Regions from separate parts of the Eubacterium sp. AM05-23 genome, predicted to be linked through region 1. Evidence: riboswitches for the same ligand, from Rfam matches in the RefSeq annotation. Region 1 holds a riboswitch; each other region holds the start of a gene.
What was found. Region 1 has a riboswitch for cobalamin ahead of DW091_RS11095 (ABC transporter substrate-binding protein). Riboswitches for the same ligand answer to the same signal wherever they lie in the genome.
Positions count from the first base shown of each region.

Region 1 (8,199 bases):
GACGCCAGATTAATATCGTGCAGAACGGCCACAACGGTCATATGGTCGTTTTTATTAAGCTGGTCAATCAGCTCCATAACCTCGATCTGATGATGCACATCCAGCGCGGAGGTGGGTTCATCCAAAAGAATAATGTCCGGCTCCTGGGCAATGGCCCGCGCGATGATCACACGCTGCTTTTCACCGCCGCTCAGCTCATTGAACATACGGCCTCTGAAGCCAAGGGTTTTGGTCATCTTCATAGCCTGCTCCACAATCCGGTAATCCTCGACGCTCTCGCGGTCCCTGTAGCTCAGATAAGGGTTCCTGCCCATGAGCACAATATCCTCAACCGTAAAGTCATAGTCGATATCAAAGGACTGGGGAACGACGGCCACCATCTGAGAGCGTTCACGCTGCTTAAGACCAGCGTTATCCCTGCCCTTTACCACAATCCGGCCGCCGGTAATGGGCAGAAGGCCCGACAGGCATTTGAGCAGCGTGGATTTGCCCGTACCGTTCGAGCCGATAAGGCCGACAAACTCACCCTTATGAATCTCTGCTGTAAAGCCCTTAATCACCTCTTTGCTGCCATAGCCGGTATGAACGCCTTCAAATTTCAACATAACAGCATCTTCCACTAACGGGTACCTCCTTTCTTCGATTTACGCAAAAGGTAAATAAAAAAGGGGCCGCCAAAAGCAGCGGTGATGATTCCCACCGGAATTTCCTGTGAGGAAACGGTCCGGGCCAGTGTATCGCAGATAATAAGGAAGGTTCCTCCAAACACCAGTGAAAAGGGCAGCAAAATCCGATGCTTCGGGCCGGACAAAATTCTTACAATGTGCGGCACCACCAGTCCGACAAAGCCGATAATCCCTGTCACGGAAACCACAGCCGCGGTAATCACAGATGAGACAATCAACACTTTTTTCTTCAGATGGTCGGTATTGACCCCAAGCTGTGTGGCCGCGTCCTCTCCGAGAAGCATGATATCCAGCTCCCGAACCGTTGTGAACAGGATCAGACAGCCGATGATCACGTAAGGTAAAACAGTAATTACCTGGTCCCATCCCTTACCGTTCAGACTCCCCATGGTCCAGAACATAATCTGATTCATGCTCTGAACATTGAAAATCATGAGCAGGGACATAAAAGCCGTCAGCGACTGGCTCACGGCAATCCCGCTCAGCAGCAGGGACGCAACCGGCACTTTTCTCCCGACCTTTGAAATGTTATACACTAAAAAGATCGCCAGAAAGGCGCCTACAAAGGCTAGAACAGCGGTCCCATTTAATCCCAGGAAACCTGCTGAAAAGTGCATGACAATTCCAATGGACGCGCCCAGCGCCGCACCGGAAGACACCCCCAGAATAAAAGGATCTGCCATGGGGTTCTTGAAAATCCCCTGATAGGCCGCGCCGCAGACTGCCAGCGCTCCGCCTGTCAGAAAGCCTAAAATGACTCTCGGCAGCCGTACATTCCAGATAATCGCAATATTACCGGCCGATATTCCCTCCATGTTAACAGGAAGGTGCAGCACCTCGTGCAGTAAAATCCTGTTAGCGTCGCCAAAGGGAATGGAGGTAATGCCTACGATGGTGCATAAATAAATTAAGATCAGGCACCCTACAATGGATAAGGGCATCGCGTATCTTTTCATCTTTGTTTTCATCCGACCTCTTCCTTAACCGTCTGTTTAAAACCTCCGCTGGGGGCAAAAGCCCCCCCTGCGGAGAAATCTTTCTACTTAAACTGATCCGGATAAACGGCTGTAGCCAGCAGCTCCAGCCCATCGACAATACGCGGTCCGGGGCGCTGGATCAGGTCGCTGTCCGGAGAGAGCATTTCGTAATAGACAATGGCGTCGTTCTTGACAGCATTGACCTGGTCAAAGCCCGGCACCTTTTTGATCTCGTCCGGTGTGGTAAAGAAGGACACATAGACGTCCGGGTTCTTTGCGATAATCTGTTCAACGCTCAGCTGCGGCCAGTCTGTGCCGGCGTCTGAGGCAATGTTTTTGGCGTTAATATCCTTAAGCATATTGCCCAGCAGGGAGTTATCTCCGGCGCTGTAATAACCGCCAATATCGATAAAGACTGATTTCTGCGGATTGGCTGCCGCCGCCTTTTCCTTAATCTCATCATATTTTTTCGTCATGCTGTCGGTGATTTCCTTGGCCTTATCATTGGCGTTAACCACCTTGCCAGTATTAATGATGGTGCTTTCCACCGCGTCCACAGACATTGGTGTGTAAGTAATAACCTTTGCGCCGGTGGCTTCAATCTGACTGCGGACATCATCGCTGATCAGATCACCCGCCAGAACGACATCCGGGGCCAGGGAAATAATCTTTTCCACATTGGGATTATTGTAATCGCCAATCGACGCTACCTGGGCAGCTTCCTCGGGATAATTGCAGTAATCGGTCCGTCCGACCACCTTGTCTCCCACACCCAGGGCAAACAGGATTTCGGTGTTTGCGGGTGACAGAGACACGATCTTTGCGGGTTCCTTTTCGATTTCCACATTATTGCCCAGATCATCGGTAATGGAGATTGGGTAAGCGGTTTCTCCAGTAACCGCGCCGGAAGCTTCTCCACCCTTCTGGCTATTCTGAGCACAGCCTGCCGCGCCAAACAACAGCGCCGCACAGGCCAGAGCCATCAGTAAACTTTTCAATACACTCTTCTTCATTGGTCCCTCCATAAATAAATTTAAAACTGCTTAAAACAAAGAAAACCGACCCCATGAGAGAGGCCGGATTATGATAATATACAATCCTCTACTTCCCTCCGAAGTGATTATATCGCTTTGCTTCAAGTGTCCTGACTCTTGCTTCCTTCTCCATCCTCCCTTCCCATCAGGATACGCCTGACAGTGGTCTATGAGGATCTTGTCTGCAATTACAGTAGCGGGGGCTGTAGCGGATTTCAACCGCTTTCCTCTAACAAAACAGCATCATTAAGTTGTTAATTGAAGTTTAGCACAAATCCCCGAATTGTGCAATTAGAAATTATTGTTCTCCAGATCAAGGCTGTTCCGAACTGCACGGCAGAACTCAAGGGGCTCTCGCTTTTTCCACGCATCGCTTGCGATAACCTCGTAGGAGATAAAATCCACGCCGGTGCTCAGGATCTCAGGCATGACCTCACAGAAGGGGATTTCACCCTCGCCCGGTATCCAGTGCCGGTCAATATGCAGGTCGTTGTCGGACAAATGCAGCGCCTTGATCCGGTCTTTGTAGGTTTTAAGAATCTTACCTCTGCCGCAAGGCAGCATATAGTCATGGGAGCTGTCATAACACATACCAAAATGATCGGCCTGGATGGCATCCAGCAGTCCCTTCAGCAAAAACTGCCGCGACACATTTTCAACGGCGATATCGACGCTGTACTTCTCCCCGGCCTCTGCCAGCTCTGAGAAAAAAGCCAGCCCATTTTCCCATTTATAGGGGCCAAGGTCCAGATCATTAGTGTGTACCACCACAGCTGGAATCTCGAAGGTACGGCAGTCCCGCACAAAGCTGACAAAGGTATCTAAAAGCGCTCTGGTCTGTGCAGGCTCCTTTTCCCAGATGTCGTTATAACCGATAAAGGGCGCGTGAATATTGGTGATTCCAAGCCCCTTGCTCCGCACAATGTCCGGAAATTTTTCTTTCTCCAGATAATAAGGCTCACACTCGTCCTCCCAGGAAATCATCACCTCGTCAAAACCGGCTTCTTTGATCACGTCAATGCGCTCCTCAAAAGGCATGAAGTAGCCAAACCACGAAAACATACTGTATTTCATCGGCTTCCTCTATTCACCCTGAAGCCTGGGTATGCTCAGGTCAAAGGGCGGATATACAACGCCCTTTTCTGTGATGATGGCTGTGACATTCTGATGCGGGGTCACGTCAAAGGCCGGGTTTTCCATGCGCACACCGTCCGGCGCGATCTGCTGTCCTTTGATATGGCTGATCTCTCTTGTGTCCCGTTCCTCAATGACAATATCATCGCCGGACCACATATTAAAATCAATGGTTGAGGTGGGCGCTGCCACATAGAAAGGAATGCCATGGGCTTTTGCCAGAATGGACACGCTGTAGGTTCCGATCTTATTGGCCACGTCGCCATTTCGGGCGATGCGGTCTGCTCCCACCACCACACAGTCGATTTTTCCCTGCTTCATCATCCAGCCGGCCATATTGTCTGTGATCAGTGTGACTGGAATGCCGTCTTTTTGAAGCTCATAGGCGGTGAGACGGGCCCCCTGCAGAAAGGGTCTTGTCTCATCGGCGTAGACGGATATCTCCTTGCCTGCCTCCCAGGCGGCACGCACAACGCCGAGGGCTGTCCCGTAATCCGCTGTGGCGAGGGCTCCTGCATTGCAGTGGGTCAGGATGGTATCCTTACGGTGGATCAGCTCTGCGCCGTAAGCGCCCATATCCCGGCACATCTTAATATCCTCTCTGCAAATGGCGTCTGCTTCGGTTTTCAGGAGCGCTGTGATCTCTGCCACTGTTTTTTCCGAGTTGTTTTTGATCACGCCCTCCATCCGGTCCACTGCCCAGAACAGGTTGACCGCCGTTGGCCGGGTGGCACGAAGCACGTGGCAGACAGTCTCCATTTCCTTTAAAAAGGTCTCCTTCGGTAGCTTTTCAAATTCCAGCGCGCCAAAATAAACGCCGTATCCGGCAGTCACTCCGATGGCCGGCGCCCCGCGGACAATCATATCCACAATGGCGGCGGCAATCTCGCGGTAGTCGGTGTAACTGTGCGTTACCTCCTCGGTTGGCAGCAGAGTCTGGTCAAGCATTTTTAAAGCGCCATTTTCATAATAAACAGGTTTCATCATTCTTCCTTTCTCGCTATCTGAAAAAGCCTCCCTTGGTTAAGAGAGGTCAGGACGTCGGCAAAGTCGGTCATGAGCTGCAAAGAGAAAGCTTGAAGCCCTTTGAGTTAAAAATTGAAAGTTGAAAGTGGAAAGTTATGGAACGTTTTCGCTGACGCAAAAACGACTAGAACAGCAGCCACAGGCCGCATTCAATCAAATCGGCCAACGGCTGATTTGCCCCTGAACTTTCAACTTTCCACTATCCACTTTCCACTTCAAAAGCCTCTTTTTAACGCTTTATCTCTTGCGGACATCCTTTGTCTGCCGTCTGGCCTTCCTTGGTTAAGGGAGGTATCTTTTTTATATGCGTTCAATCATCCTAAAAATCAGTTGTTTCACTCGGTCGTTGTTATCCTCGAGCACACGCACCACATCTTCGGCCTGCACAGGCTTGATATCCGGGCGGCCCTCCAGTCCGGCATCGTAATCTGTGATCAGGGCGATGTTGACAACCGGAATCCCCTTTTCCATGCACAGGTATCCTTCCGGATACTGGGTCATATTGACGACATCCGCTCCCATCATGGCAAACATGCGGCTTTCGGCACGGGTCGAGAACCGCGGGCCGTTGACCACGACAACAGTCCCGCCGTCATGGGTTTTAATCCCCAGCTTTCCGGCTTCCTCAAGGGCAATCTGACGAAGGCCGGGATCGTAAGGATCGGCTGAGCTCAGGTGAACCACATTGGGGGTCTCGTTAAAGGTATCCTTGCGGCCTGATGTCATGTTGATGAACTGGTCGGTGACTACAAAATCCCCCGGTTCGATTTCCGGACGCAGCGAGCCAACGCAGCAGGGTGAAATCAGCGCCCGGATTCCCAGCTGCGCAAAAGCGTCGATGTTGGCCCGGTAGTTGATTTCGGAGGGGTTCAGGGTATGATCTTTGCCGTGTCTTGGCATAAAGGCCACCTTTTTGTCGCCGACAGTCACCAGGCTGATGGCGTCGGAGGTTTTGCCGTAGGGTGTGTCCACCTCAATTTTTTTAACGTCCGGATACAGCTCATAGAGACCGGAACCGCCGATCACGCCGATGTCTGCTTTATAATATAACATTGCTTATCTCCTTGTTCCTTTATATTACTGTAAATCCCAGTGATGACTTGAAATGCTCCAGGGCCCATTTGTGGCCCTCCGCATTAAAGCTCGCCACACGGTTTTCGTGAACCGTGACCGCATAACCCAGATTATAGGCGCTGATGGCTGTGTGCAGCACACAAATGTCTGTGCACACACCGGCCAACTCCAGCTTCCTGATATGGTTCTGCCTGAGCAGAATATCCAGCGCTGTCCCGGCAAAGGCGGAATAGCGGAACTTATCCATGTAGAAAACCTGCCTGTTTTCAAGCGCCTGATAGCCCCGCAGCTTTTCAGCTGTCTTTCCATACACGGCTCTGCCCGGGCTTCCCAAAAGATTATGGGGTGGGAACAGCGCCGTCTCGGGGTGTGTCCCGTCGTTTTCCAGATGCAGGTCGTTCACCACAAAGACCATGCCGCCGCCCTCAAGGGTTTCGCCGACTGCGGCCGCCAGGTTCTCATCAATGGCCTGGGCGGGCGCGCCGGCGGTCAGCTTACCGTCAGGCGCGACAAAATCATAAGTATAATCGATCAGAATGAGTGCCTGATTCATGCTACCACTCCTTCAGCTTAATAATTTTTCTTCCAGCCGCCCTTTTTAAAGCCGTCGTCCTCGTCAAGATTCGTGGCTTTAAAGCCCAGCCATTTGTATTTGGAATCATCTTCCTCTTCAGTGGCTATAGGCTCTTGGGCCGCAGGCTGAGGCTCCGGTTCATTAAATACTGGCGTTTCCTCGGGGATAAAATCGTCTCCGACAACATCCTTGGCGATTTCGATGGCAGCGCTGAGCACATTGGCCACGCTGGAGGCGTCCAGAAGCTCAATTTCTTCCTCGACAGGCTCTGGAGCCGACGGTTCGGGTGCCGGGGCTGGTTCAGGCTGTAGCTTTGCCGCTGGCTGAACAGATTCCGTTTCGGGCACTGCGGCTGCCGGGGCTTCCGCGGCCTGCGGGGCGGGTTCTGCCACCGGGGGCTCCGATGCGGCTTCCGGTTCCGCCGCCGTGTTTTCTTCCGGTTTTTCTTCTATTTCATCTTCCTCAGGAACGTTAAATTTGGGAATCGGCCGCTTTTTTAATTCCTCTTCGGCTTCCTCGACACTCCGTTTAAAGCCAAGCCACTTGTATTTGGCGTCTTCCTCATCCTCAGAGGCGGACACCTCAGGCTGAGACGGTGTCTCTGGCGCAGCGGGTTCCGGTTCTGCAGCGGGTTCAGGCTCTGGGCTGGACGCGATCATTTCATCGACCAGCGCGGCGGTTTCTTCAGGTGCCAGGGGCGCTTCCTCTGGCTCTTCCTCCCGCCAGGGGCGCTCTTTGACATAGTCGCCGCTGTCTAAAGCTTCGCTTTTAAAGCCGATCCAGCTTTTTTGTGGCTTGTAGGCAGGATCCTCGGCCTTTTCCTGATTCTGCTTTTTCATATTGTCAAGCCAGCTTTCCTGGCGTTTAACACTTGGGCGCACTTCGTTCCGGGCTTCAGGTGCTGTGTCCGAAAAACGCAGCCAGCTCTTTTTAGCGTCTGGGAAATGGGCTTTGATGGCATCCATGGGAATCTTCTCATTGCTCATAAGCGCCATCACCGCGCACAGTTTTTCCGGCAGGTGGCCTTCCTTTGGCCAGAGCAGGAGCACACCGATTTCATACTTACAGATAGCGTCCACATCAAAGCCAAGGGACTCGAGCGAGAACCGCATGAGCTCCGGATGACGGCACTTCTGTCCTTTTGGCTTAGCGCAGCCTTCTCCTGAAATATCGCAGACATGGCAGTTGCCCGGCATTAAGGACAACGTGCCCGGAAATTCTGCCTCCAGATCCAGAAGATCCTTCCATGATTCAACCTTCATAGCCTGCATAATCTGTTTGCAGTATTCGGCCACAGGTTGAATACCGAAGATTTTCTGGCGGTCCTCCCGTGGAATTTCATACTCTCTGGCAATCAGGTACATATACTTAAATTCCTTTAAAAACAGAGCCTCGTCGAAGGCGTAGTCCGGGCAGGACCAGTATTTGTTGTAGTTGGGACAAGCCGCGCAGTAGCGGCGGGTTTTTCGCAGTTGATGATACTCTTCGAGCATTTTGTCCATTTCTACCGGACCGATGCTAAATTTGTGAATATAATCCATCCCATTACCTCTTTTCATCTATACAAAATTTCATCTCATCAGACACAATGTTCGGGTAAATTTTAGCAAATTTACATTTAGATTCATTGTACCTTACCTTTAAACGAACATCAACCCAACTTTTTGTCTATTACAGATAACTTTTCACAAAAA
Region 1 is NZ_QUDF01000007.1:71,097-79,295, reverse strand. It holds gene DW091_RS11105 (ABC transporter ATP-binding protein) at 1-605, opposite strand, end outside; gene DW091_RS11100 (iron ABC transporter permease) at 620-1,654, opposite strand; gene DW091_RS11095 (ABC transporter substrate-binding protein) at 1,726-2,676, opposite strand; cobalamin riboswitch at 2,780-2,955, opposite strand; gene DW091_RS11090 (sugar phosphate isomerase/epimerase) at 2,989-3,771, opposite strand; gene mtnA (S-methyl-5-thioribose-1-phosphate isomerase) at 3,781-4,815, opposite strand; gene DW091_RS11080 (MTAP family purine nucleoside phosphorylase) at 5,158-5,910, opposite strand; gene DW091_RS11075 (isochorismatase family cysteine hydrolase) at 5,930-6,484, opposite strand; gene DW091_RS11070 (DUF2284 domain-containing protein) at 6,502-8,046, opposite strand.

Region 2 (8,199 bases), on a different contig from region 1:
ATGGTTGACTTCGGAAATCATGAGTGAATGCCGTTATGACAGCAATGAAAATATCAGAGAGTTCATCGAGAGCATCCAAAAATGAAAAAAGATAACGAATATGGTTGAAAATCAGGGTATAGAGAAGGAAAAACATAAATATAATTAAACTTGACAAAGTGTTAAATTGTGCTATACTGTACTTAAACGATAAGTACAATATAATACAGTTAAACGAAAAAGAGGTGGGAATGCTTGGATTTAATTATCAGCAATAACGTAAGCAAACCTATTTATGAACAAATCAGCAGTCAGGTAAAACAGGCGATTATGAGCGGCGAGCTTCAGCCTGGAGAACTTTTGCCATCTATGCGAGCGTTGGCAAAGTCGCTGCATATCAGCGTTATTACAGCGCAGCACGCTTACGAGGAATTGCAGCGGGATGGTTTTATAGAAACGGTTACAGGAAAGGGAACCTTTGTGTCTTCCCAGAATAAGGATTTTATTCGGGAAGAAAAGCTGCGGCAGGCAGAGGAGCACCTGATACAGGCAGCGGAAATAGGCCGGAGTAATGGGATTCCGGTGGGAAAGCTCGTCGAGTTACTGACGATTTTTTACGAAGGGGAGGAATAAAATGCAGAATATTATGGAAATTCATGGAATGTGCAAAAAATATGCAGATTTTAGCCTGAAGAATGTTTCTTTCTCTGTTCCCAGTGGTGCAATCGTCGGAATGGTCGGTGAAAATGGCTCAGGCAAGAGTACTATTATTAAATGTGCCCTGAATATCGACTTTATGGATTCCGGTGAGGTAGCGATACTTGGAAAGAAAAGCCTGAACTTGAAAAATAAGGACCGGGAACAACTCGGTGTGATTTTTGAGCAGACGAATTATCCGGTAACCATGACACCGAGGCAAATCGGCAGAATGCTTTCTAAAATATACCGGCAGTGGGACAGTCAGACCTATGAGATGTATCTGGAAAGAATGAAATTACCGGCGGATAAAAAGCTGATAGAATTTTCCAGAGGCATGTGCCAGAAGCATGCCATTATCTCGGCCTTGTCCCACAAACCAAAACTGCTGATCCTGGACGAGGCAACCAGCGGCCTTGATCCGGTTATCCGGGAGGAAATCTATGATTTGTTTCTGGATTTTGTCCAGGATGAAGAGAATGGAATTCTTATCACCTCTCAGATCACAAAAGATCTGGAAAGGGTTGCGGATTACATCATCTGTATGCATGAGGGTGAGGTGATTTTAGACCATCAGAAGGATCAATTACTGGGCGGTTACGGTATTCTGAGGTGCGGGCGGGTGGCCTTTCAGGCTTTGCCGAAAGAAGAGATGCTGCTCTCTTATGAACGGGATTATGAATGGGATGTACTGGTCGATAATCGGGAGAAAATAATGAAAAAATATCCACAACTGGTCGTTGATCCGGTTTCGATTGATGAATTGTTGTTGATGTACGCAAAGGGGAGAAAAAATGAGGGGTTTACTGATAAAAGATAGCCATATAATGACTAAAAGTGGTGTCGGGGCTACCCTTTTTGAAGCAGCTTTTGCAGCCTTTGCGCTAGGCGCTCTTGGGATGAAAAACCAGATGTGGCTTCCGTTGGTATTGGTAGTGTATTTTGTGAATGGAAATCTTTTTTACGACAGAAACTCTGGTTGGGAGAAAAGCTCTGTGGTTATGCCGGTATCACGAAAAAACATCGTTCAGAGTAAATACCTGCTCTTTGCGGTTACAGGGATGATCGGTTTGGTTTATGGCGTTGTTTTAACACGCGTTATCTGTACTGTTTTTGGATATCCGCTGGTACGTTTTGAGATGACAGGTTATGCACTTTCAAGTGCTGTTCTGGCGCTCTGTATCGGTGCAGTTGATCTGCCCGTCTGCCTGATTCCCATAAAACTGGTAAGAAAAAAGCTGTTGTTTGTTACGCTGCTTGCTGCCGGGGCGGCTGGGCTAATACTGCTGCTCATGGTGCCTGGCTGGCTTCACAATATTCATCCCATTGTATATTTTGCAGTTTTGAGTATGCTTGCAGGGGCAGTGTACTTTTGTTCGTACGTTACGGTATGCCGACGTTACACAACGATGGATTTATGAAAGAGAGGAAGTGCAGAAAATGCTTGGTTTGATGATAAAGGATATGCATGTCATCGTTAAATATCGTCTGACCTATATGCTGTTGGTTTCAGCGGTTTTGGTTTTGCTGCTCACCGCTTTTGGCGCTGGAAATAATTGTGCGATTGTCGGGCTTGTGTTCTCAAGCGTCGAGGGAACCATTGGGTTTGACCGCTCCTCAGAGTGGGAGAAATTTGCGATTACTCTGCCTGTGAGCAGAATGCAGGTGGTGTTGTCAAAATACCTGTTGTCGGTTATGCTGATGCTCATTGGCATGGTCTTAGGCCTCTTTGTCACGGTCCTATTCAATGCGGTGTTGCACCTGAACCTTACGCTGGGCGATTTAATGGCAGATGTTGTCACAGCGGTGCCGATAATGCTGATGCTTAACGCGATGGTCATAATGTTCAACATGAGGACCTCCCGCTTCACAGTTCTGGCCGTGTTGGTTGGCGTGGCACTTTTTTGGGGACTGCTCGGCGTGTTTGGATATTATTTTAAGTTTTCCGCTACAGCAGTTTTTAATGCACTGCTGCTGGCTTCAATTGTCCTATATGGGGTATCCTTTTTTCTGGCATGTCTGCTATACCGAAGAAAAGACCTGTGAAAGGAAATGGAGCGGGCGTGGCTGTTGTGGGATGTGAAGAAAAAATGAACCATGGATCTGCCGATGGTTCGTGCCGTCAAGGTATACTGGTAGGGTGAGTCGTACAGGTGGCAGTGCGGGCAGTAGTGTGGCATTCATAAACAAAACGAAACAATACTAGAAGAAATAAAATAGCAAAACAGGATAAATCTTTATAAAGTTGAAGAACCAAGCGATCTGTGTTATAATCAAAAAAATTAAATAAGAGATGAATCTATAAGGAAAACGGTTAGAATCCGTTACAGCCCCCGCTACTGTAAATGCGAACAAAGTTCTCATAACCACTGTCCATTGGGTATGGATGGGAAGGGAGAATGGAGGAAGATGCATGAGTCAGGATACTTAAAAAAGGTCTGCACTTCGGAGGGAAGTGGAGCGAGTATTGAATAATATGTTTATATTGTTATCAATCCGACCTTTCTTAGTATATTGAGAAAGGCCGGATTTTTTGTTTTTTTATAATGGAGAAATCGGAGGGGAGAAGTATGAACAAAAAAGTTAAAAGGTACATCATGCCGATATCGATTATCGGATGTGTCGTTCTTATTTATTTCTGTACAATTATCGGAATTACAGCCATCCCTTTTGGCGATGCCAACAGGATTCTTTTGCATGAAATTTTGCATTTACCGGTCAACATGGAGGGCATTGCACAGGGAAATATTGCCATTATCTGGAACGTACGTCTGCCGAGAGTTCTTTTAGGATTTTTAACAGGAGGTGCACTTGCGGTATGCGGTGCCGCCTATCAGGGGATTTTCAAAAATCCTATGGCCGATCCGTTTATTTTGGGGGTATCATCCGGGGCAGCTCTGGGCGCTTCCATTGGAATTATTATGAACTTTTCTGCCAGTATTCTGGGGCTAAACGGCACTGCACTGCTGGCTTTTATTGGGGCTTTTTTAACGATTTTTTTGGTATACAGCATCTCAAAGGTAGGGCGCAAGGTTCCGGTTGCGTCACTGCTGCTGAGTGGTATTGCAGTGGGCCAGTCTTTGAGTGCGTTTATGTCTCTGCTGATGATTTTTAATGTTCAGAGCATGAACCAGATTATGTTTTGGACCATGGGAAGCCTGAATGGAAAAGGCTGGAATCAGGTTTTGATCGTACTGCCTTACGTGATCGTGGGACTGCTGATTTTATTTACATCATTAAGGGAGCTGGATATTATGCTGCTAGGTGAGGATACAGCCACGCAGCTTGGGGTAAATACCGAGGCGCTCAAGAAAAAGGTGCTTGTTTCCTCCTCCATTATCACAGCTGCGGTTGTCTCTGTGACTGGAATTATCGGCTTTGTGGGGCTGGTTGTGCCTCATGTGGTCCGGATGCTCACGGGTCCTAAACACCGCATTCTGGTTCCTTTTTCTCTGGTATTCGGCGGTACCTTTCTTATTATCTGTGATACGCTGGCCCGAACTGTGTCTTCTCAGGAGATACCGGTGGGGATTATAACCGCCGCCTTCGGTGGACCGTTTTTCATTTATCTGCTGCGGAAGTCTAAGAAGGGAGGCACCTGAGATGAGTAATCCGGCGATTCTGAGTTTTAAGGGTGTGCATACCGGTTATCCGGGAAAAGAGATTATTAAAGGGTTTACCGCAGATATCTACCAAGGCGATTTTGTAGGACTGATCGGTTCAAATGGAACTGGAAAATCAACCCTTTTAAAATGTTTATCAGGGCTGCTGCCGACCACAGAGGGGAACATTACCATTGAGGGAAAGAACAACGCAGGCCTGAAGCAGAGGGAACGTTCTCAGCTTATTGCAGTGGTTCCGCAGTCTTTCAGTATTGAATACGACTTTTCTGTGGAAGAGATCGTACTCATGGGAAGAAATCCTTATCTGAGCTATCGGGATAAAGAGAGTTCAAAAGACTATGACATTGTTGAAAAAGCAATGCTCATGACTAAGACTCTGCAGTTTAAGCGCCGCTTGTTTAACGAACTCAGCGGCGGCGAAAAGCAGCGGGTAATTCTGGCCAGGGCCATCGCCCAGGAGCCGGATATTCTGCTGTTGGATGAGCCCACTTCCGCTTTGGATATTCACCATCAGATAGAGGTTATGGAGTTGATTAAGGAGCTGAACACCCAAAAAGGGATGACGGTTGTCGCTGTACTGCACGACCTTAATCTTGCCGCCCGTTTTTGTGAACGGCTGATTATGATTCAGGGAGGACGCGTGGTGGCGGATGGTACGCCGGCAGAGGTGATTGTCCAAGATAATCTTAAAAAATTGTATGATATGAAGATGTTTATCTGGAATAACCGGATTTTTGAAAAGCCGGAGGTCATCCCCGTAAGGGTTCTCAAAACAAAACAGGTTGAGCATCCTCTGCACATCCACGTGATCTGTGGCGGCAATTCTGCTTCGCGGATCATTGAGGAACTGGATGATGAGGGACACAGGCTGACGGTTGGGGTCATGAATGAGGGGAGTGACGACTGGCTGGTCTGCAGGGCTTTAGGCCTAGAGATGATTGAGGAGCGCCCTTTTACAACCATTTCAATCGAAAAGCAAAAAGAAAATCTGGAGCTGATGCGCACTGCTGATGTTATTCTGATTGCGGACGTGCCCTTCGGATATGGCAACATCAACAATTTACAGGGGCTTGAGACATTGCGGGGCGAAATCTATCTGCATACAGGCTGCCTGAAGCGTGATTTTACAGATGGTTTATTAGAAAAATATATTGGGATCATTAAAAAGGATAAAACCATTCACGAAATAGGCGACTACGATGAATTATTAGAACTTCTGAGATAGTGTTCTGCTTTATTTAGGGAATGTGTGAAACAGATTTTATCGTTGGATTTTATTTTCGATATGGTTTATGATTAATTTAAAAGATGCAGGAAGGCAGAGTCATGAGAGAAATCGCCGTTTATGGAAAGGGTGGGATTGGCAAATCAACCATTTCCGCCAATTTGTCAGTTGCTTTTGCAAAAAAGGGAAAAAGCGTTTTGCAGGTGGGGTGTGATCCTAAACATGATTCTACCCGCCTGCTTCTGCACGGGCAGGAAAATACGACGGTGCTGGATTACCTCAAGGATACAGCGCCGGATAAATGCCGGCCGGAGGACATTATCACCGAAGGATTCAGCGGTATTCACTGTGTGGAGGCCGGCGGACCAGAGCCCGGAGTGGGCTGTGCGGGGCGTGGTATTTTGACTACCTTTGAGCTCCTTGACCGTTTAGGTGTGCGCGGCGCCGCCTATGACTTCATCCTGTACGACGTGCTGGGCGATGTGGTGTGCGGCGGTTTTGCTGTACCCATGCGAAGAGAGTATGCGGATCAGGTATACATTGTCACCTCGGGCGAATTTATGTCGGTTTATGCGGCCAACAACATTCTGAGAGGGCTCCAGAATTACGATTTTGAAAAGCACCGGGCCGGAGGAATCATTTTCAATTCCAGAAATGTGGAGGGCGAATACGAGCGTGTCGAGCGTTTTGCAAAGGCGGTGGGGCTCCCTGTTTTGGCCAAAATACCCAGAAGCGGTCTTTTTGCAGAAAGTGAACAGGAGGGTTGCTGCCTGATGGAGCGCTATCCGGAATCGGAGATCGGCGGGCAGTTTGAGGGTCTGGCAGAATATATTGCCGGCAACACAACGCTCTATCCCGCGGCTCCCCTGACAGACGAGGAGCTTGAACGGGTGGTGCTGGAGCGGGAAAAACCACGCCCGGTGAAAGCAGCCCCAAAACTCCAGTTTGAAAAAGGCGAAGCACCTGTCCGACAGCAGTTCTTTTCAAAAAATCTCATTGAGCGGGAACCCCTGCACGGCTGTGCCTTCAGCGGTGCTATGGGCATTGCAGTTATGGTTGCAGACAGCGTCTGCCTGGCCCATGGTCCCAAAAGCTGCGCCCATATCACCTATCAGAGCATTACCTCCATTGGGCGGAAGACACTGCTGGAGCGCGGAACCGTTTTGCCTATGCAGGTGGCGCCGCCCATTGTTTCATCTGAAATGAATGAGGGCATTATGGTTTTTGGCGGGATTGAAACCCTGAAAAGAAAGGTAGCGGCGCTGCTGGCCCAGAAGCCAAAAGTTATCTTTATACTCACGACCTGCCCCAGCGGCATTATCGGGGAGGATGTTGATATTATAAGGAAAATGGAAACACCGGACACCCGCATCGTCCTCATAAAGACAGAGGGCAATATCACAGGCGACTACCTTCAGGGGATCATAGAAGCCTATGTCAGCATTGGGAGAAGCCTGATTGATCCAAATGTAAAGACCGAACCGGATACAGTGAATTTTATTGCGGAGAAGATGGTGGCTTATGTAACGCCGGAAAACTACCAGACGATTAAAACGCTGCTGAAGGCTCTGGGTATTAAGATCAATTGCCGGTTCCTTTATGAGACAACGCCCGAGGCCATTGAAAATTTCATGAAGGCCGGCCTTAATTTACTGGCCTACAACGATTATATGGGGCGGACCATCCGTGATTTTTTGACTTCAGAATACGATGCGGTATTTTTGGATAAGCCTTTCCCGGTAGGTATGGAGGAGACAAAGGACTGGCTGAATCAGGTTGCGGCATATTTTGATAAGGAAAGCCTGACAGCGTCGGTTATCCATGAATATGAGGCGCACTATGATCAGGAGATCAAAAAGCTGAAGCCCTACCTGAAAGGCAAACGCCTTATGGTTGTCACCTATAACCACAACATTGAGTGGATTTTGAAAACCGCGGTTGATCTGGAAATGGAGATCTGTTTGGTGGGTGTCCTTGATTTTTCCCAGGACAACGCTTTTGCAACCCATTTCGAAAAGCAGATTGGAGAGCTGTGTTTAAATTACACTCAGGAGACAAGGCAGAGTGATATCAAGCGTTTGAAACCTGACCTTTTGCTGGCTAATTATATTTCGACAGACCTGGATGGCGCGGTCAATACCGATACCATTCCCCTGTGTCCGGAGGTTGGTTTTATGAGCGGCATAAAAATGGCGCGGCGCTGGTGCGATGTGTTTAAACTTGACTTAAAAGAAGGATGGAAAAAAGATGAAGCCTTATACCGAAAATATTTTGCCTGACAGCCTGACAGGCGCGATCTTTGCGCTGGAGGGAATCCGGGATGCCTGTGTGATTCTCAATGGCCCGACAGGCTGTAAATTTTACCACAGCGCCATCTCTGATGAGCAGTTTGTCCGTTCTCTGTCCTTTGATCCTTTGTTCTTTTCAGAACAGTTTTATTTCGGACAGCCCCGGGTTCCCTGCACCTATCTCGACGGGCATGATTATGTTTACGGAAGCGGTGAAAAGCTGTCTGCAATTCTCGAGAGTGCGCAGGAAAAGGGATATGGCTTAGTTGTCGTGGTCAACTCGCCGGGTGCGGCTCTGATCGGCGATGATCTGAACCTGGCTTTGCAGAAGGCCATTCAGGATACGCCCTGTTTCAGCATCGAAAACAGCGGTTATTCCGGCACCTTT
Region 2 is NZ_QUDF01000021.1:3,615-11,813, forward strand. It holds gene DW091_RS19250 (hypothetical protein) at 1-85, shown strand, start outside; gene DW091_RS19255 (GntR family transcriptional regulator) at 235-612, shown strand; gene DW091_RS19260 (ABC transporter ATP-binding protein) at 614-1,495, shown strand; gene DW091_RS19265 (ABC-2 transporter permease) at 1,503-2,096, shown strand; gene DW091_RS19270 (ABC-2 transporter permease) at 2,128-2,721, shown strand; cobalamin riboswitch at 2,943-3,122, shown strand; gene DW091_RS19275 (iron chelate uptake ABC transporter family permease subunit) at 3,246-4,277, shown strand; gene DW091_RS19280 (ABC transporter ATP-binding protein) at 4,279-5,523, shown strand; gene DW091_RS19285 (nitrogenase component 1) at 5,625-7,802, shown strand; gene DW091_RS19290 (nitrogenase component 1) at 7,771-8,199, shown strand, end outside.
Region 2: linked by a shared signal. The riboswitch ahead of DW091_RS19275 (iron chelate uptake ABC transporter family permease subunit) and the one ahead of DW091_RS11095 (ABC transporter substrate-binding protein) in region 1 are both predicted to bind cobalamin.

Region 3 (8,199 bases), on a different contig from region 1:
GCCTACGGCTGCTGCTTTTATTTCTTTCCCTGCGTCACATCCTTTGCTTTGTTATCCGTGTGTGTAATAATATAGAACTAATATATTTCAAAGGGAGATCCCAATTGAAAACGTACGGGGGAGAATTGCCGGATCCCAAGTACCGGCATCAGCTTGCGCCTCCCCCTTCTAGCATAAATAAAGAAAGATTACCAGGCACTTGCCCGTTATTCAAGTGCCTTTTCAATAAAGCTTTCCAGAGGCTCCATTGAAAAAGCCCTTACAAACAAAACAAAAAGCCTTCCACATTCTTATGTGAAAGGCTAAATAGTATTTATTTAAATCGTATTCAATTATGATTTTTTGCGCACTTGTCCAATCCGCTTCCACATGTAACGTTTGATTGGCCGTACCAAGGTTCCGAATTTTCTGACTTGTCACCCGAAGGCTGTACAGTTGCAGTGGAGCAGTTGAGCTTTGCACTCATTCCTCTTTCCCAAGGTCGTCATATTATTAACTTGTATAGACATAACTTATCTATATGATACCTAAAGACTTCCTTAATGTCAACCCACTTCTCTCCGATTGTTATTATTTTTTGTATTGGGCGGGTTTGCTGAAAAAATCTACATTGTTTTTCCCACACTGCGCTGTAAAATAATCAATGCATCATAAGACGTAATTTGGCCGTCATGATCCATATCCGCATTGGATACGCGTTCCTCCGGTATGACATTTTTTCCAACCGAATACTGCAAAGCCAGCAGCGCATCATATGAGGTGATCTGACCGTCACCGTCCACATCTCCTAAAATTTCCGGAGATGCCTCGGTATTTAATGCCCACAGATAACCAGAGTCATTTTTATAATAAAGGGTTCCCTCCTGGTCACTGACCAGACTGGCTGTACAATACTGCGGGTTGGACGGAACGTATAAATCTCTGACGTCTGGTTCTTTATTGCCCGCAAAATCCTTAATCACCTTTACCGTACCCACAGAATTGTTCAGCGCGACATAAAGATAAACCGTCTGATTGTTTTCTGCCGTGGCATAAGCTGTGGTTAAAAGCGGCGAGGACTGGGATGGACCGTCAATATCCACAGCATAAATCAGGTTCATGGTCTTGGCGTCAAAAACATTTAACCCCCCGCGGCTGCTGATATTGCCAGCCATAACGTAGACACGTCCATTATAAACCACCGGCGTCGAGGTGACCAGGCCATTGACGTCGCCCGAGAGCACACTGCCTTTGTTAAAGCTGCCGTCCCCATTCACCGTCATGGCGTACACCTTCTGCGCGTCCTTCGCGGTAAAATAGAGCGTACCCCGAGCGGTGTCGTAGGCGACGCTGCCGCGGATATTGCTTTCTGCCTGATAGCTGTCGATCTGCTCGCCAGTCAGCTTGTTGCGCGCTTGGACAAGACCCTTTTCGTTCCCATAGACAACCGCCTGACCCACGATGGTCGCGCCAGCCCAGTAGCAGGCCGAGTCCTCATCCACCCAGGTATATTCCTGAATTTCATCGCTGCTCTCGGTATCGGTATCCGCAGAGCTGACACAGAAAAAACTGCCTTTTGTGCCGTTGCCGTTGCTGGTGCCCACATAAACATTCCCATTATCATAAATCACAGGGCAAAGAGGCTGTTGGCCGTCCCCCTTTGTACGCCACAGCGGCTTCAGCGTTTCTGCGTCAAAAGCCTGCAGAATGCCACTGTTAAGCGGCACAAAGATCTTGCCGTCTCCATAGGCCGCGTAGCTGAAATAGCCGGTATTGATAGCCATCTCCTGCTCCGCCAGTACCTTTCCCGTGTTCCGGTCCACCCGTCTCAACATTTTGCCGCCCGCGATATAAAGGTCATCTCCAACAATGATCGGCGAGCCCACGCCCAGCCCATCCGTTTTCCACTTTTCCATGACCGCCGCATCACCCGTCGGCAGCTTTGTGTCCACAATCGCCATATTGGTACTGTCTTTTCGGAAGGCCGACCAGTAGCTGGCATCGCTGACGACCTCTGTGGCGCCCGTCACCGTGTCTGCCTTGGGCAGCGGCGCCGCCCCCACGTTTCCGGAAAAGACAAACGCCCCTGCCAGAAAAACCACCGCCAGCTTAGACGCGAACTTAAATCTGCTTTTCATTTATTTCTCCTCCATTTTTGATTACTAAATGATTCCGTCCTTTTAAAGCAGCGCATACAAAAAGACCTTCCGGCCAACGCCGAAAAGGTCTAAAAAAGCAAAAAAATCCCGATTCATGCGCTCGCCCAGCTCCGCAGCAGCGTACTCTCTCAGGATTCTGACTAACCGGTAAATACCGGATCACAGCAACGGTTTTGTTGGGGATTCACACCCCATTTCCCTCATCATTTAATTTAAGCCTAATTATAGCTTAATCTGCATGATTAATCAAGTTAAAATTCACGTCTTCCTCTCTTCTTTTAACGCCATATCTCACAGTGGTCAAACTGCTGGTCCGGGTACTCGATGACCCCAAGGCCCAGCTCTCTGGCCGCAGCCGCCACCTCGTCGTAGGGCGCCCCCGGGCAGTACAGATCCGCCGCGCGGCCGCTCAGGTGCCAGGAGTTCTCAATGCCGCCCACCTCCGCGTTGCGCGTCTTGCACCGCACACCCGAGGTGATGATGATGGGCCGGTCGAAATAACACCGAAGCTGATCCACTTTTTCCAAAAGTTCCGGGTCCATCTGAGCCGGCCACCCGTCACAGTAGCCCGCGCAGTCACAGGCATATTCCTCCATTAAAAAATGTGCCGACGCCCAAGGCCCGGAAGTGAGGATGGGATCCTCCGGCAGCGGATGGTCGATCACCGTCCCGTCCCCAGGCGGCTCCCGCGTCTCCGACTCCGATAGCAAAGGCTCTGGCGACGCGTCCGGTACCGCCTCCGGCGAAAGCCTGAAGCTGGTCAGAAAAACTCAGGAGATTAGAATGAGGATTGCTACGATTAAACTTCGACTGATACGTTGGTAAAAATTTTTCAATTGGTGCTCCTTTCTTGAACGAGTTGATAGTTGACAATTGATAGTGGATAGCAGGTGATGATTTTGTCGTTCAGATTGACTTCAAAAATATGGATTTTTTCTAACAAATCCATCATCTCTTTGGTAACGCGGATCCGGTAATCTGGAAAAAGCGCTTCGGCATCCCGGATGATTGCTTCTGTTTCGAACCCACCTAGGTCCAGTATGAGGTAAAGCTTTTTTCCATATCCTGATAACACAGGCTGTAAGGCTTTCTGTATTCTTGTCCGCAATGGGGACAAATATTGTTAATCACTCTTGTTTTTGTCATTTTTTCCTCTTTTTAACTTTTTTATTTTTAATAAAAAAAGCTTCTATCCAAAATCGCATGTTTATAACGACTTTGGACAGAAGCTCTTGTTATGCTAAAGTGCTTTGTTTGCTCATCGGTCCTTTTTGGCAAGGTGCCGACGTTTCATTCTGAAGATCAGTGATCCGACTTAGATTTCGCCTTACGGTTGCGCATCAGTTTAAGTTTTTCACTCAATTTCCCTTTGAAAACAATTTCTTGTTCTCAGTTAACGCTTAAATGGCTAACGCTCTCCAGAAACATTCTATTTTTTCTGACCTTTTTACTCTCAATTACTATTCGAGCATTTATACCTTTAAAAATCAAGGTATGAGGGGCGTTTTTTTACAGTATTAATTTTTTATTTGACCCTACTGCCCTGAAATTTTTTTGACAAAGCGCAGAGACTCCTCTTCCTCGGGCTGGGCGCTTGTCTGTAGCTGGTATTTATCGATAAGATCCAGAATGACCCATTCTTCTGTCTGCAGCAATTTTTCTGCCCTTGTACTGTCCTGGGGCTGTTCTGCCGGGTTCATGTGCAGCAGGAAGGGATAACGCCCTTTTGAATCTGCGGCGCATATGACGCTATAGGTACCTTCCAATGTTTGATAGGCTTTGAAAATGGGTTCCTCTGCCCGTTCCGCTTCCTCATAAACCGCGTAATGAAACTCGAAACGTCCGTTTTCTCTGAAAATAAGGGTTTCCAAGTAGGCATCGTCACTGATCCACATGCCCTGCAGCAGTTCGCGGGTTGGATCGGCAGTTTCGGCAGTATTCTGAGGTGTGACCGTGGGCTTGGATTTTGCTGCCTTTGTTCTGGTTTGGCTGCTGTACCAAAACAGGCCGCCAAACACGAGGGCCGCAAATACCAGCAGCAGAATGCCCCACAGAATAATTTTCTTCATTTCCTCTCATTTGCTCTTTCTATAATGTTTATTTATTCTTCCGGGTTTATTTTATCATAATCTACAAAATGCCGCAACGCTTTTGTAAACGGTGCACCCGAACAAAAAAGCGACGCCAGATTGTCAAAGAACCCTGATTAAAAAGAAAAATCAGGGTTCTTTTTATATAAACAAACGAAAAAGAAAAAAGAACAAAAAGCTTTTGCCTTCCAAAGGGCCAGCTTTTTGAGATTCATGGCAGCAACTTTAAGCCTGACCCAGTTGGTGACTGCCTTCAGACCTCTGTAAAGCGTATAACGCATCGCGTGTTTTTCCTTGGCATCGGCAAAAACCCGAGGGGTGGTTTGACTCCGAAGCGCATAGCTCGTCTTTCCAAGCGGGGAATGCCGGACATCCTCAGCTCTTTCAAGGTAATCTTCCCAGATATGCCGGTTAACTGTCTTTTCAAAGGTTTTGCTTTCCGTACACCGCCTGCGTTTTTCGTCCGGACACTGTTCACAGTTGAAGGGAATGCTTTTGTAGATTTGATAACCCTGCCGATTGGTGGTGCTGTAGTATAAGGTTTGATGGTTGGGACAGATGATCCAGTCGTTGTATGCATCATAAACGTATTCGTATTTTGGGTAAAAGCCTTTTTGGTCATGGGCCGTTTGTAGGGAAGGGACGGAATCCGGCCATCCTCAAAAATCTGTTTGGCGATCCAGGGTGTTTTATAGCCGGCGTCGGCTGTGATGACCTGGATCATGGGATAACGCGTGGTGACGCGTCGATAAAGGGCATCAAAGGCCTGACTGTCATGGACATTGCCGGGGGGGTAACGGTGACCTCCAGCACAAAGTTGTTTCGTTCACAGACGGTATGCGCGCTGTAGGCAAAGCACTGGCGGTGCTCGCCTTTGTGGAAAACGCCGCTTTCCGGATCGGTTGTTGATTCATTGACCACCCGGTCCTTTGGGGGGTTCGGACCGTTAAAGGGCTTTTTATCATGCTTTTCACGATCTTGATTGACTTCTTCAAACAACTGGGCTTCATAGGTTTTTGCCGCGCTGGGAATCGCTTTTTTGACTTTCTTTTTCAGATTGGCGTTGGCTTTGATATGGGTGGCGTCCACAAAGACCACTTCCGGTTTGAGATAGCCTGCGGCTTCCACTTCGGATAAAATCCAGGCGAAGAGCTGTTCGACCGTGGTTTCGGTAAAACGCTGCCGGAAGGCATAGCTGATGGTGGCAAAATGGGGGATGGGTTCATTCAAAGGAATGCCCATAAACCATCGGTAGGCGATGTTCATGTCAATGTCCCGAACCGTCTGACGCAGCGAAGGAATGCCATAAAGATGCTGAATAAAAACCATCTTAATCAGCACCACCGGGTCCACGCTGGGGCGTCCATTATCCGGACAATAAAGTCCTTCAACAAAGTCATAAACACGGGTAAAGTCAATGGCCTGATCAATGCACCGCAATAAGTGATCTTTTGGAACAAGGGTGTCCGTGTTCACCACTTCCACGACATCCCGTTTTAAATCGGCTTTTTTAAACATATGGGTTCCCTCCCATTTTTCTTTTAGTTTATCAAAAAAAGCCGACTTTTTAAAGTCGACTTTTTTGACAGCCTGACGCCGCTTAAAAGCAGCGCGCTGTTCTCTGATTCTGTGCTCTCGTGTGAGAGCACAGTGTTTGAGAACCTTTTTATATGATTTTAATTTTTTAGGATTTTTTACGTTTACGGATTAAGGCGGCTCCTGTAAGTCCGGCTGCGGCAAGCAATACCATCGCTCCCCATACTCCGGTTGTCTGCTCTGCCGCGATGCCGGTTCCGGCATTATTGCCTGTCTGGACAGCGGCTCCGATTTTATCGGCGGTTCCTGTACTGCCTGCTCCGCCATCACTGGCCTCTGGCTTTGTTTCTGGCGTTGGAGTTGGCGCTGGTTTATTAACTTCTTCTTCCAATTTTAATATCTGTGCCTCTGCGTCTTCCAGCGTTTTTAAAACATCGCTGCTGATATAGCCGCGCTGTGCTTCGGTCAGGCTGTTGTACGTTGCCCGAACGGCTTCCACGGCGCCCTTATCTGCCAGGGTGAGCTGGCTGGCCGGCGGCAGTGCCATAATCTGATCGGCGACGGTCTGGGCGGCCTGTTCGTCCTTTTCTGCCTCTTTGGCCGCGGTTACGGCACTATTAAGGGCATCGGCGGCTGCGCTGACGTCTGTCTGCGGCGCGGTCATTTCTGGCGCTATTTTCATGGCATTATCGTAAGCGGTTTTGACGGCTTCGTTCTTTAACAGGTCTTCTTTACTGCCGCTGTTAACTGCTGCCAGGGCTTTGGTCAGTTCGTCCTTATTGGAGATTTCAGCAACAATTTCGCCGCTGTTATAGTCTTCCCCGGTTAAATCCATGCCCGTTCCCCACAGGGTAAACTGGAAGCGTACCACGTCGCCGTCCTTTGGTTCATAGCTGGAAATGCCGTAGCCAGGGAACACGTTGTTGACGGCGTACATCCAACCAGACATACTGTTGTACGAGTGTTCGCCGAGGATGCTTTCTTCATAGGCATTGCCGTATTCTCTAGCATCTTCGGTGGTGGGAGCTAAAGCGCCGAGCTTGCTGATATAGTCGGGCACAATGACTTTGTCAACGCCGGCGTCGGCGCCTTTTATTCCTCTCATATAGGTGTCTTCGCCGAGGTAGTTTTCTTCGCCGATCACACGCTGCAGGATGGTGCGGGCGTTGTCTCCGTCATAGAAGGGTACTTTTACCGGTTCGACAAAGTAGCCCTGACCGATGGTAAAGCGTTCGATGTCAAAGGTCACATAGCCCTGGACAGTCTTCAACTCTTCCATTTTTTCGATGCAGGCGTTGAGCTTGCCGGTATTCTGCACCAGTGCTTTCTGGGTGTCGGTCAACGCGTCGTAGGCGGCCTTGGCGGCCTTGACGGCGTCTTTATCTGCGTCGTATACTAAGTCTTCCGGCTGCGGCAGGGCGATGATCAGGCCGTCGACTTTTGCCGCTGCTTCTTTATCGCCGCTGTCCTGAAGGGCTTTCAGGGCGGCTTCGCAGCCCACTAATTTCTGGTAATTCGTCACCTTTGCCTGGTCTTCTGGGCTCAGGGCATTGTATGCTATGCGGGCGGCCTCGATATTGGCTTTGTCGCTGTGCTGTACCTTGCTGGCTTCGGGCAGGGCATCGATTTTATCGATCACGCCCTGGAAGGTCTTTTCGGCGTCGATCTGTTCCTGGGTCACGGTGCTCTTGATGCAGAAAAGATTGGCGGAGTCGTTGACAAAGACGATGGATCCCTCTGGTGTGATGACAAAGTTGGAGGTGGTGAACTGGGGACTCATATTATTGGTCCAGATGGCTTCGATGGTGGCTGGATTGTCTGCTGTGTTGGCTGGGCTGTCTTTCCATACCATGATTTTATCCGGATTGTTTCCTGCATGGCCGTACAGGTAAACGGTCTGTGTGTCTCCGCTGTAGGACGTGGAGACGGTCCACCCGCCGGAGGGACTTGCCTGAGCGCCTTCCCCGACTCTAGCGGTGTAAATAAGTTGCATGGTCTGGGCGTCGACTACGCTGTTGCCAAGGTACAGGCGTCCGTTGTATAAAACGGGATTCTGTGCTCCTGCGTCACCGATATCAACGGATTTTACGTCGCCGAAGGTGCCGTCGTCATTGATGACAACCTTGTAGGTTTTTTTATTGTAGGTTGGATAATAGATGGATTTTGTGTTTTCGTCATAGACGATAGCGGTGCGGATATTGGTCATTATACCGTCATTGTTAAGCTTCTGGGTAATGACTGGCTTTTTCTGCTGAACGGAGGCAGCGATGTCGATCGAATAGATATAACCACTGTCGTTGGGGATGATCAGGTGATCGCCTACAATGGTGGCTCCTGCCCAGTAAAAGCTTGAGTTTCCGTCTTCTGCTTCTGTGTTGAGCACCCAGACGGCATCTTTTACTTCATTGGTTTTGGCCGGATCGTCGTCTTTGGTA
Region 3 is NZ_QUDF01000021.1:41,218-49,416, reverse strand. It holds gene DW091_RS19375 (PQQ-binding-like beta-propeller repeat protein) at 606-2,117, opposite strand; cobalamin riboswitch at 2,251-2,376, opposite strand; gene DW091_RS19370 (D-Ala-D-Ala carboxypeptidase family metallohydrolase) at 2,417-2,902, opposite strand; gene DW091_RS20230 (CpXC domain-containing protein) at 2,971-3,246, opposite strand; gene DW091_RS19360 (hypothetical protein) at 3,674-4,207, opposite strand; partial or broken gene DW091_RS19355 (IS1182 family transposase) at 4,345-5,746, opposite strand; gene DW091_RS19350 (DUF4430 domain-containing protein) at 5,913-8,199, opposite strand, start outside.
Region 3: linked by a shared signal. The riboswitch ahead of DW091_RS19375 (PQQ-binding-like beta-propeller repeat protein) and the one ahead of DW091_RS11095 (ABC transporter substrate-binding protein) in region 1 are both predicted to bind cobalamin.